DNA from 3 places in the Streptomyces sp. BA2 genome. Region 1 is predicted to be linked to each of the others. Evidence: riboswitches for the same ligand, from Rfam matches in the RefSeq annotation. Region 1 holds a riboswitch; each other region holds the start of a gene.
The links. Region 1 has a riboswitch for cobalamin ahead of E5671_RS40165 (energy-coupling factor ABC transporter permease). Riboswitches for the same ligand answer to the same signal wherever they lie in the genome.

Region 1 (3,987 bases):
CCCGCAGGCCTTGCAGGGTCGCCAGGAGGCGCTCCTGGCCGTCGGGGTCGAGCCCCGCGGTCGGCTCGTCGAGGATCAGGACGCGGGGGCGCATCGCCACGGCGCCCGCGATGGCCGTCCGCTTCCGCTGGCCGTAGGAGAGCAGATGGGTGGGGCGGTCCGACAGGGCGCTGATGTCGAGCGCGGCGAGCGCCTCGGCGACCCGGCCGCGGACCTCGTCGTCCGGCAGCCCCAGGTTCAGCGGCCCGAAGGACACGTCCTGCTCGACCGAGGCGGCGAACAGCTGGTCGTCGGGGTCCTGGACGACCAGCTGAACGGTGGTGCGCAGCCGGGTGAGCCCCCTGCGGTCGTACGTCACGGGGGTGCCGTCGACCGTCAATCCGCCCTGGTCCGGGCGCAGTCCACCACTCAGCAGCCGCATCAGGGTGGTCTTGCCGCTGCCGTTGCGGCCAAGGAGCGCGAGCGCGCGGCCTTCGGTGACATCGAAGTCCAGGCCACTGAGCACGGTGGGCCCGTCTTCGTACGCGTAGGAGGCGGCCCGAAGAGCGACCAAGGACCCGCTCGGCTCGCGAGGAGCGCTCGGCTCGCTCATGGAAGAAGCCTTTCCAGTACAAGGGTGAGGGCCGCAAGGCCCAGGAGGAGCACGGCGCTTGCCGCCACGAAGCTCCGGGAGATCCGGGCGTCCGGCACGAGCACCCGCAGGGTTCCGTCGTACCCGCGTCCGGCGAGCCCGGCCTGGAGCCTGCTCGCCCGGTCGAAGGCCCGCACGAACGCGGTGGCGCCGAGACCGCCGAGGGAACGCCAGGTGGCGGCGCGGGTCGTGTGGCCGAGGCGCGCGGCCTGCGCCTGCCGGATCCGGCTCATGGAGTCCAGGAGCAGGAAGCTCATCCGGTACATGACGAGGGCCACGTCGACGACCGGCGCCGGAACACCCGCTTTCACCAGGCGGGGCAGCAGGTCCGACATCGGCGTGGTGAAGGCGAACAGGAGCACGCCGAGGGAGGCCGCCGATGTGCGCAGGAGCAGACCGCCCGCACGGGCGGGGCCGCCGTCGGCGAGTGTGACGAACCCTTCGGGCCCGCCGAGTTGGACGATGAGGGTCAGTGCGCCTGTGACGCAGAAGCCGAGCGGCACGCGGTAGGCGCGCCACAGTTTGCGCGGCGGCACACCGGCGGGCCCGAGCAGCACGGCGAGCGCGGCGGCAAGGACCAGGGCGGCACCCGGCCAGGGCGGCAGGGAGACCGCAAGGACGGTGAGGCCGAGCCCGAGCACGGCTTTGTCCACGGGGTGGCGGCGGCGCCAGCGACTGCTGTGCGCCGCCGCGTCGATGGGCAGCACGCGGGGTCAGACCTGCTCGGTCTCGGCCCGGGTGCTCTCCGCGTCGGCGGCCTTCTCCGCAGGCGCCCCCTCGGCCTCGGCCCGCGCGATCTCCGCGCCCTGACGGCGCCCCTTGCGCAGACCGAAGTAGTACGCGAGGACGCCCGCCCCCAGCGCCGCCTGGAGCGCGAAGAGCGCCGACTCGACCTCCCCGGAGGGGGGTTCGTACAGCGGCGAGAACCAGGGTTCGTAATCCGGCTTGATCTCGGTGATCGCTGTCTCGGCCTGGGCGTCGGCCCCGGTGAACGGCTCCTTCTCGTCGTCGCCGAGGCCGAGCGCCAACGGCAGCACGGCGAGCGCGGCGACGATGAGGAGGAGCAGAGTGTTGATCTTCGCGTTCCGGCTCATCAGGCGCTGGCCCCCGTCTCCGTCTTGGTGTTCCTGTCCGCCTTCGCGCCCGACCGCTTGCCCTGGAGCAGCACGCCGAGCCGCGTGAGTTCACCCTTGCTTGACTGCACGAGCAACCGCATCACGATGACGGTGAGCAGTCCCTCGCTGACCGCGAGGGGGATCTGCGTGACGGCGAAGATGCCGCCGAACTTGCCGAGGGCGCCGATGAATCCGCTGCTGGGGTCGGGGAACGCCATGGCCAGCTGGACGCTGGTGACGCAGTACGTGGACAGGTCGGCGACGAACGCGCCGAAGAACACGGCGACCATGAGCGGTACGTCGTACCGCTTCAGGAGCCGGTAGACGGCGTATCCCGCCCATGGCCCGATGATCGCCATGGAGAAGACGTTGGCGCCGAGCGTGGTGAGCCCGCCGTGGGCGAGCAGCAGGGCCTGGAACAGCAGCGTGATGGTGCCGAGCACCGTCATGATCGGCGGCCGGAACAGGATCGCGCCGAGCCCGGTGCCCGTGGGATGTGAGCAACTGCCCGTGACGGAAGGGATTTTCAGCGCGGAAAGGACAAAGGTGAAGGCTCCGGAGGCGCCCAGGAGCAGAGTGCTCTCCGGGTGTTCCTTGACTTCACGGGTGAGGGAGCGGACTCCGTGGACGACGAACGGCGCGGACGCTACGCCCCAGGCGATCGCGTGCGCCGGTGGGAGGAAACCCTCGGCTATGTGCATGGCTAAGCAGACCCTCTCCAGCACCTCGTGGATGGACAACGCGCCTTGGCCGGTCTCCTGGCTGACGGGTCGTACCGACCGGACTCCGCCTTCCCGGGTACGCGCGTACCCAGTGGCTGCCGCGAGGGCTGGAGCCGGACTTCCCGATCACAGTGGCGAGGGCCGCACCGGCATCACACCGGATTTCCCGAGCACCAAGGCGTGGCGACCTTAGTGCGCAATCGAGTTACCTGACAACTTGCGGGACCGTGCCACCTGTGGCACGTGCGAGCGCACACGACCAGGGCGTACGCCCCTGGTCAGCCCATGTGCCTCCGTCCTTGATGTCGGCACTCTTCAGTCCCTCGCCTGCTCCCCGGCCACGGGATAGGGAACGAAGGTGCTGCTGTTCTCGTCGATCGCCAGGCGGCGGTCCAGCGGGGGCACTGCCCGCTGGGGGCAGTCGGTGCGTTCGCAGAGGCGGCAGCCCATGCCGATGGGCACGGCCGATGAGGCGCTGTCGAGATCGAGGCCGTCGGAGTAGACGAGCCGCCCGGCATGGCGGATCTCGCAGCCGAGGCCGATGGCGAACGTCTTGCCGGGCTCGCCCCAGCCGCCGCGGTGCCGGGTGACCGCACGGGCGGTCCACAGGAAACGCTGCCCGTCCGGCATCGAGGCGACCTGGACGTGGATGCGGCCCGGCGCGGCGAACGCCTCGTACACGTTCCACAGCGGACAGGTGCCGCCCGCGCGGGAGAAGTGGAACGCGGTGGCTGACTGACGCTTCGACATGTTGCCCGCCCGGTCGACGCGGACGAAGGAGAAGGACACGCCGCGCAGCCGGGGGCGCTGCAGGGTGCTGAGACGGTGGCAGATGGTCTCGTAGCCGAGGCCGAAGTGGTCGGTGAGACCCTCGATGTCGTACCGGAACTCCTCCGCGGCCGCGTGGAAGCGGCGGTACGGCAGGATCAGCGCGGCCGCGAAGTAGTTGGCGATGCCGATGCGGGCCAGCGGCCAGGCCGCGGTCTCCTGACCGAAGTCCTCCGACGCGAGCGCGGAGATCTCGTCCGCGTACTCCAGGAGCGCGAGCTGGGTGGCCATCCGGAACGCCTGCTGGCCGGGGCGCAGCCGGCTGGAGAGGTGCAGGACCCGGGCCGTCGGGTCGTAGTGGTGCAGGAGTCCTTCGGCGTCCGCGACCAGGCGCACCCCGTGGCGCTCGGCGAGGCGCGCCGACAGGGCACGAACGACCTCGCCGGGGCGTACGCCGATCTCCGCCGCGAACCTCTCGGCGGCCAGGTCCATGTCGTGCAGGTAGTTCTGGCGCCGGTAGAAGAACTCGCGGATCTCCTCGTGCGCGGAACGCGGCTGGGCCACCGTTCCCGGCCCCCGGCCCTCCGCGGCTTCGGAGAGCTGTTCGGTGAGGTGCTGGTTCCGGCGGCCGAGGTCGACCAGGACCGTCGCCACGGCGGGCATGCGCGATGCCAGGTCCGAGAGGTCGGATGCGGAGACCCGCCCCGCGGCCACCTCGCCGGTGAGGGCGTCCCGCAGGTCGGCCACCAGA
Region 2 (3,987 bases), 5.4 Mb from region 1:
TGGCCCGCGGTTGTTCTGGTGACCCGGTCCGCCCGTAGGCCGGATTCGGTGTGCGGGGTCATGTCGTCTTCCTCGTGCGGTAGAGGACCAGGACGAACGCCGGGACGCCGATCAGGGACGTCACCACCCCCACGGGCACCTCCTGGGGGTCCAGGACCGTGCGGGCCAGCGTGTCCACCCACACCAGGAACACCGCGCCCGCGAGCGCCGTGACCGGGAGCAGACGTGCGTGCCCGGCGCCGACAAACGCACGGGCCGCGTGCGGCAGGACCAGGCCCACGAAGCCGATGGCGCCCGCGCTGCTGACCAGGGCTGCCGTGAGGAGGGCCGTGATGGAGAGCAGCAGCAGGCGGGTGCGGGCCACGTGTACGCCCAGCGTCGCCGCCGCGTCCTGGCCGAACACGAACGCGTCCAGCGTGCGGGCCTGCGTCAGGCAGATCGCGAGGGCCACGAAGAGCACCGCCGCGCACAGCCAGACGTCCGTCCAGCCCACCCCGCTCAACGAGCCGAGCAGCCAGAACAGGACACTCCGCGTCGTCTCCGCGTCGCCCGACGTCAGGATCACGAACGAGGTGAGGGCGGAGAACAGTTGCATCGCCGCCACGCCTGACAGCACCACCCTGTCGGCGCTTCCGCCCAGGGTGTGGCTCAGGAAGAGGACCAGTGCGAAGGAGGTGACGGCCCCTACGAAGGCTCCCGCCGAGACCGACACCACTCCCCCGCCGACCCCCAGGACGACGATCGCGACCGCGCCCGTGGACGCCCCCGAAGAGACGCCGAGCACGAAGGGGTCGGCGAGCGGGTTGCGCAGGAGGGACTGGAGGACCGTTCCGCAGACCGCGAGGCCGGCGCCGCAGACGGCCGCGAGGAGCGTGCGCGGCATGCGCAGGTTCCAGACGATGCCGTCCCTGATCGGCGTCAGCGTCGCCTCTCCCCAGCCGAGGTGGGACGCCACCGCGGACCACACGTCCGGTACGGAGATGTCCGCTGGCCCGATGGTGACGGCCACCGCCACGGAGAGGGCGAGGGCGGCCAGGCCCGTCGTCCAGAGCAGGGCGGAACGTATGCCGCCCGGGGCGGCCTTCCTCACTTGGCGAGCCCGAACTCGCGCAACGCGTCGGCGACTTGTTCCACGCCGTCCACCGTGCGGATCGTCGGGTTCATGGCCTGGCCGCTCAGCAGCACGTACCGCTTCTTCTTCACGGCGGTCAGGTTCTTGGTGACCGGGTTGGACTCCAGGAACTCGATCTTCTTCTTCGCGCTCTCGGCCGTCTGTGACTTGCGCGTGAGGTCGCCGATGACCAGCACGTCCGGGTCGCGGTCCGCCACCGTCTCCCAGTTGATCTGGGGCCACTCCTCACGGGTGTCGTCGAAGACGTTCTTCACGCCCAGTTCGCGCGTGATGATGCCCGGTGCTCCGCAGCAGCCCGCGATGTAGGGCGCGTCGGAGTTGGCGAACCAGTAGAGGAGCGTCGTGCCGGACGCGTCGGCCTTCTTGATCGTCTTCGTGGCCTTCGCCACCCGGCCCTTGAGGTCGGCGATCAGCCGCTCGCCGCGCTTCTCGACCCCGAACGCCTTGGCCAGGTCCCGCACTTCGCCGTACACCGTGTCCATCGTCAGCGTCTTGTCGCGGCGGCCGTCGCCGTCGCCGCTGTTGTCCTTGCCCGCGCAGTCGGAGGGCGAGACATAGGCGGGTACGCCGAGTTCGGCGAACTTGGAGCGGTCGGCGACGCCGCCCTTGCTGACCGTCGCCAGGAAGGAGGCGGTGACGAAGTCCGGCTCCTGGGCGAGGACCTTCTCGAAGGAGGGGTAGCTGTCGGCGAGCCGGTCGACCTTGGCGTTGTCCTTCTCCAGACCCTTGAGCACCGGATCCGTCCAGGTGCCGGTGCCTGCCATGCGGTCCGCGAGGCCGAGGGAGAGCAGGATCTCCGTGGAGCCCTGATCGAGGGAGACCGCCCGCTGCGGCGGCGCCTTGATCTCCGCCTTCTTGCCGCAGGAGGTGAGGGTCAGTGGGTATCCCGCTGCCTTCCCGCCCCCGCTGGAGGTGGCCGACGAGCCGCCTCCGCACGAGGTCAGCGTGACGGCGAGGGCCGTGCTGAGGAGCATGGGGACACGTACACGACGGGCTGTGGAGGACACACGATCCCTTGAGTCTCACGGCTCATACGCGGAGCCTGGCCTGCTTCGTCACCTCCGCCGCCCGGTGCGGGGGCGAAGGTGCCAGCAGGTCTTCGGACTCGGGGATCGGCCGGGCGGGGCGCCTTCCCAGGCGTCCGTGGACGCCCAGTGGCCGTGGCCCCGCCCGTTCCCCCTCACCGCTGCGCGTCAGTTCCGGATTCGCACCGGATTCCCTGGCCCTGGTGTGGGTTGACTGGCGTGCGCAAGCTATCACGCGGGGTCAGGACGCCTGCCCTCACGCGAGGTCAGGCCGGCTGCTCGGGCCTTGGAGCTCCGCGGTAGGTACCGAAGGACCACTTGTTGCCCTCGGGGTCGGCGATCCCGAACTCCCGGCTGCCGTACGGCTGGTCCTCGATCTCCCGGATGATCTCGACCCCCGCGGCGGTGAGCCGCTCGTAGAGGTCGTCCACGTGGTCGGTGACGACGTACGCGCCGAAGGTGCCCGGCTTCAGGCACCACTCCTGGGACTTCTCGTCGTACGAGCCGAGCATGATGGCCCCGCCTTCGGGCCAGTCGAGCTCGGCGTGGGCCACGCGGTCGCCGTCCTCGTAGACGGCGGTGCGCAGGAAGCCGACCGTGCCGACCAGGAAGTCGATCAGGGCGGGGGCGTCGTGCGCCTGGAGGGTCGGCCAGACGTCGGGGGCGCGTCCGGCTGAGGCGGAGGTGGACTGGGGCTGCTGCTTCTCGGTGGTGTTCATGGCTCCTACTCTTCGCCCCCGCCATGGCTCCCGGCTTGGATATTCCGGCACTCTTCGGCCAGCCAGCCGCTGGGGCTCACCCCGGTGTACTGCTGGAAGTCCCGTACCAGGTGGGAGTGGTCGTAGTAGCCGCAGTCGGCGGCGACGCGGGCCAGGTCGGGGGCGCCGCCCGTCGCGACCGGGCGTACGAGGGCGTTCCGTGCGCGCTGGAAGCGCATCAGGCGTCCTGCCTGCTTGGGGCTCAGGCCCGTCTCGGCGCGGAAGAGCGTGGTGAGGCGGCGTTCGCTGAGGGCGACGTGCCGGGAGAGGCCGCGCAGGGTGCCGACGCCCCGGTGCCGGGCGAGCCAGGCCCAGGCCTCGGCGACCTCTGGCCGTACGGATCCGCCGGAGGCGTCGTCGGCCGCGCGCTGCCTCAAGTAGGCGGACACGGAGGCGAACCGCTCCGCCCAGCAGCCCTGCTCGCACAGCATCTCCCGTACGTCGGCGGCGCGGCGCCCCATCACCTCCGCGCCGGGCGTCACCAGCTCACCGGCCAGTTCCGCGGCCGGTACGCCGAACAGGGCGCGGGCGGCGAGCGGGTGCACGGCGAGCTGGATGCCCGCCTCGTGCTCGGGCCGGACGACGTACGCCGGGGACTGGTGCAGGCCGCCGAGGACGATGTCCGTGCGGGTGGCGTCGCGGCCGCCCGCCTGCTCGGGGGTGAGGCCGCTGACGACGGGGCCGTCGAGCGAGAAGATCAGCGTCAGGTACGGGGACGGCAGGCCGCGGTGCAGGCCGGGCCGCTCACCCTCCGTGCGGTAGCCGACCGCGGACACCACCATGCCGTCGAGCCGCGGGGCGGCCCGCACGAACTCCCGGGAGACGGTCTCCATGCCTTCCAGTATGCGATGGGCGGGGCTCCGAGGCGTGGTGGGCGTCCGTCTCTGCTACCCGCGCGCAGAGGTCCCATGCCCGTTCCGTCCGGTGATGTCGATCATGGGAATCTGCCGCCTGACCTCATACGATGACCCGCCGCTCCGGACGGGGCGCAGACCGCTCTCAGGGGGCACAGAACCATGGCAGTAAAGGCAAAGGGCAAGCTGGCCGTCATCGGCACGGCGGGCGCGCTCAC
Region 3 (3,987 bases), 5.9 Mb from region 1:
CGTCATGCCGTGATCTTGCCAGGAGCAGCGGGGACGCGGGGCCGGCTCGTGTATCACAGGCTCCCCGTCGGCGAGGCGCGCCCGGCCCCCGGGCCGCCGGGTGATCAGAATCTCTTCGACGGTTCCCTGAGCCAGTTGAAGTGCTTCGCCCGGGGGTAGTGGGGCACCCTGGGAAGCCGGGATTCCGGGTCCCCCATGGCCTCCCACCGCCCCTCCGGCGGATGACCGGCAGGGCCCCGGCGGAAGCGGAGTGGCGGCGCCCCGCATTGGGTCACCGCACGGCCCGTCCCAGTTCACTTTCCGTTCACTCAGGTTGCCTACGTTCCACTTGCCACTGACGTCCAACAGAAGCCTGGGTAAATGGAACACATCACGCTTCTCCTCGGGATCGTGATCGTCACCGCTCTCGTGTTCGACTTCACGAACGGTTTCCACGACACAGCCAACGCGATGGCTACCACCATCTCGACTGGCGCTCTCAAGCCCAAGACGGCGGTGGCCATGTCCGCCGTGCTGAACCTCGTCGGAGCTTTCCTCTCCGTCGAAGTCGCCAAGACGATCTCTGGCGGCATCGTCAACGAGGACGGACTGAAGACAGAGGTGATCTTCGCGGCCCTGGTCGGCGCGATCCTCTGGAATCTGCTGACCTGGCTGGTGGGCCTGCCTTCCAGTTCTTCCCACGCACTCTTCGGTGGCCTCATCGGCGCCGCTGTCATGTCGATGGGCTGGTCGTCGATCGACGGCGGCACCGTCGTCACCAAGATCCTGATCCCGGCCCTGGCCGCCCCTCTCGTGGCGGGTCTCGCCGCGATGGTGGCCACGCGTCTGACGTACAGGATCGGCCGCAACACCGATACCAAGGCCACGGCCAAGGGTTACCGCGCCGGACAGATCGCCTCCGCGGGCCTCGTCTCGCTGGCCCACGGCACGAACGACGCGCAGAAGACCATGGGCATCATCACGCTCGCCCTGGTCACCGGCGGCGTCCTGAACCCGGGCGCCAACCCCCCGATGTGGGTCATCGTCTCGGCCGGTGTCGCCATCGCGCTCGGCACCTACCTCGGCGGCTGGCGCATCATCCGCACCATGGGCAAGGGCCTCACCGACCTCCAGCCGCAGCAGGGCTTCGCCGCCCAGACCAGCGCCGCGACGGTCATCCTGGCCTCCTCGCACATCGGCTTCTCGCTCTCCACCACGCAGTCCTGCTCCGGCGCCGTGATGGGCGCGGGCCTCGGCCGCAAGGGCGGTGTGGTCCGCTGGTCCACGGCGACCCGCATGTTCATCGCCTGGGGTCTGACCCTCCCGGCCGCCGGTCTGGTCGGCGCGGGGGCCGAGTTCCTCACCAAGCAGGGCCCCTGGGGCATCGCGGCGACCGCCGCGCTCCTGATCGGCGGCTCCGCCGTCATCTGGTCGCTGTCCCGCCGCAACGCCGTCGACCACACGAACGTCGCCGACGACGAGATCGGCGGCTCCCCCGCCGCCGAGCCCGCAGGCGTCGTGACCACCGCGATGGCCGCCGTCACACCGCCGCCCACCGGGTCGGCCGTGGCGAGCGCGGACGTCGATTTCGTCAAGGCCACCATCCCGGCCCCGACCGGCACCGCGGCGGACCCCGCCCGGCCCGCCACGGTGTAAGGAAAAGTCAGCATGGACATCGACTGGGCAGCTCTCGGCTCCGTCTTCGGAGTCAGCCTCGCGGTGACAGTGGCCCTGGTGGGCCTGTTCACCCTCGGCATCGTCGGCCTCTCCAAGGGCGAGGCGGCCACGTCCGGCGCCTCCACCGCAGGTACCTCCACCGCGGGTGGCGGCACCGCCACCGCGGCCCGCACGGGCGCGTACGTGTGCTTCGCGCTCTGCGCGGCGGCCGTGGCGTACGGGATCTATCTGATCGTCGCCTGACGACCGGAGTTTCGAGTGGGGTGCGGGACGCTTCGGCGTCCCGCACCCCACCTTCGTATGTGGGCCTCCGCACACTCTCCCGTCGCAGGTCAACAGCGAGTTGACGGGCCTTCGCGGGCCGTGGTGGACTGCCGGAGCCAATACGGCAGCAGGAGAGGAAGCCGGTGCGAATCCGGCGCGGTCCCGCCACTGTCATCGAGGAGCTGACTCCTCGGAAGCCAGGAACTCTCGCCGCCGATCACGTCGAACCAGGGCGCGGACACCCTGAGTGAGGACATATCGCCATGCGCGGCCGCCCGTTGCCGGACCAGTTCCCGAGCGTGAGCTCCCTTCTCGGCACGACGACCGGCTGACGCCATGCGTGCCGATCGCGACTTCGCGTACGGCGCCGCCGCCGGCCTCCTCGGTGATCTGTTCCTCGGCGATCCTCGCCGCGGGCATCCGGTCGCCGCGTTCGGTCGGGCCGCGGGCGCCGTCGAGCGTGTGCTGTGGCGTGACCACCGCGGGTGGGGCGCCCTGCATGCCGTGGTGTGCGCCGGAGGCGCGGCCGGTGCCGCCGTCCTGGCCTCTTCTCTTGTACGTGACTCGCGCGCCGCATCCGTCGCGCTGACCGCCGCCACCACCTGGGCCGTGGTCGGCGGCACCTCGCTGGGGCGTGAGGCGCGGGCCATCGGCGGGGCGCTCACCGCCGGGGACATCGAGGTGGCCCGGGAGCGGCTGCCGCATCTGTGCGGCCGGGATCCGCAGGCCCTCGACGCCGACGGCATCGCGCGGGCCGTGGTCGAGTCCGTCGCCGAGAACACGTCCGACGCCGTGGTCGGGGCCCTGGTGTGGGGGGCCGTCGGCGGGATCCCCGGGCTCGTGGGCTTCCGTGCCGTCAACACGCTCGACGCCATGGTCGGGCACAAGTCCGTGAAGTACCGGCGCTACGGGTGGGCTTCCGCGCGGCTCGACGACGTACTGGGGTGGCCGGGCGCCCGGCTCACCGCCGTACTCGCGGCCGTTGCCGGGGACTCGCCGCGCGGTGCGGTGCTGGCCTGGCGTGCGGACGCCGCCAAGCATCCGAGCCCCAACGCCGGCCCCGTCGAGGCCGCCTTCGCCGGGGCGTTGGGCGTACGGCTCGGGGGGACTCTCTCGTACGCGGGGCGTGTCGAGCACCGGCCCGTCCTGAACGGGGACGGGCGGGGCGTCGAAGTCTCCGACATCGAACGGGCCGTGAAGCTGTCGCGACGGGTGGGTCTCCTCGCCCTGGGCGTTGCGGCGGCCGTGAGCGCTCTACGGAAAGGCAGGGCCTCATGAGTGGTGGACTGCTCGTCGCCGGAACCACCTCCGACGCGGGGAAGAGCGTCGTCACCGCCGGGATCTGCCGGTGGCTGGCCCGCAAAGGGGTCTCCGTCGCGCCCTTCAAGGCGCAGAACATGTCCCTCAACTCCTTTGTCACGCGCGAAGGTGCCGAGATCGGGCGGGCCCAGGCCATGCAGGCGCAGGCCGCCATGGTCGAGCCGACCGCGCTGATGAACCCCGTGCTGCTCAAGCCGGGCAGCGACCGCAGCAGCCAGGTCGTCCTCATGGGCAAGCCGGTGGGCGAGATGAGCGCGCGCGGCTACCACGGAGGGCGGCAGGAAGCGCTGCTCTCCACCGTCGTGGGATGCCTTGAGGAACTTCGGGGCAGCTATGACGCCGTGATCTGCGAAGGTGCGGGCAGTCCCGCCGAGATCAATCTGCGACGTACGGACATCGTGAACATGGGGATCGCGCGGGCCGCCCGCTTCCCCGTGGTCGTGGTGGGAGACATCGACCGCGGAGGCGTCTTCGCCTCCTTCTTCGGGACCACCGCGCTGCTGAGCGCCGAGGACCAGGAGCTGATAGCCGGTTATCTCGTCAACAAGTTCCGGGGCGACGTCTCGTTGCTCGAACCCGGGCTCGACATGCTCCAACAGCTCACCGGGCGGCGCACGTTCGGAGTGCTGCCGTTCCAGCACGGCCTCGGCATCGACGAAGAGGACGGGCTCCGGGTGTCGCTGCGGGGTGCCGTGCGGGAGTCCGTCGTCGCTCCGCCGGTCGGTGAGGACGTGCTGCGGGTCGCCG

Region 2: it holds a riboswitch for cobalamin, as region 1 does, so the genes downstream of both, E5671_RS16140 (ABC transporter substrate-binding protein) here and E5671_RS40165 (energy-coupling factor ABC transporter permease) in region 1, are expected to answer to the same signal.
Region 3: it holds a riboswitch for cobalamin, as region 1 does, so the genes downstream of both, E5671_RS13900 (cobalamin biosynthesis protein) here and E5671_RS40165 (energy-coupling factor ABC transporter permease) in region 1, are expected to answer to the same signal.

The regions. Positions count from the first base shown of each region.
Region 1 covers NZ_WSRO01000002.1:8,387,997-8,391,983, reverse strand. The annotation lists gene E5671_RS40180 (energy-coupling factor ABC transporter ATP-binding protein) at 1-592, opposite strand, end outside; gene cbiQ (cobalt ECF transporter T component CbiQ) at 589-1,338, opposite strand; gene E5671_RS40170 (energy-coupling factor ABC transporter substrate-binding protein) at 1,345-1,725, opposite strand; gene E5671_RS40165 (energy-coupling factor ABC transporter permease) at 1,725-2,447, opposite strand; cobalamin riboswitch at 2,478-2,661, opposite strand; gene E5671_RS40160 (short-chain fatty acyl-CoA regulator family protein) at 2,784-3,987, opposite strand, start outside.
Region 2 covers NZ_WSRO01000002.1:2,971,554-2,975,540, forward strand. The annotation lists gene E5671_RS16130 (ABC transporter ATP-binding protein) at 1-62, opposite strand, end outside; gene E5671_RS16135 (iron chelate uptake ABC transporter family permease subunit) at 59-1,090, opposite strand; gene E5671_RS16140 (ABC transporter substrate-binding protein) at 1,087-2,106, opposite strand; cobalamin riboswitch at 2,206-2,391, opposite strand; gene E5671_RS16145 (VOC family protein) at 2,424-2,876, opposite strand; gene E5671_RS16150 (helix-turn-helix transcriptional regulator) at 2,882-3,748, opposite strand; gene E5671_RS16155 (haloacid dehalogenase-like hydrolase) at 3,932-3,987, shown strand, end outside.
Region 3 covers NZ_WSRO01000002.1:2,491,126-2,495,112, forward strand. The annotation lists gene E5671_RS13885 (class II aldolase/adducin family protein) at 1-6, opposite strand, end outside; gene E5671_RS13890 (inorganic phosphate transporter) at 361-1,635, shown strand; gene E5671_RS13895 (hypothetical protein) at 1,648-1,899, shown strand; cobalamin riboswitch at 2,004-2,149, shown strand; gene E5671_RS13900 (cobalamin biosynthesis protein) at 2,257-3,198, shown strand; gene E5671_RS13905 (cobyric acid synthase) at 3,195-3,987, shown strand, end outside.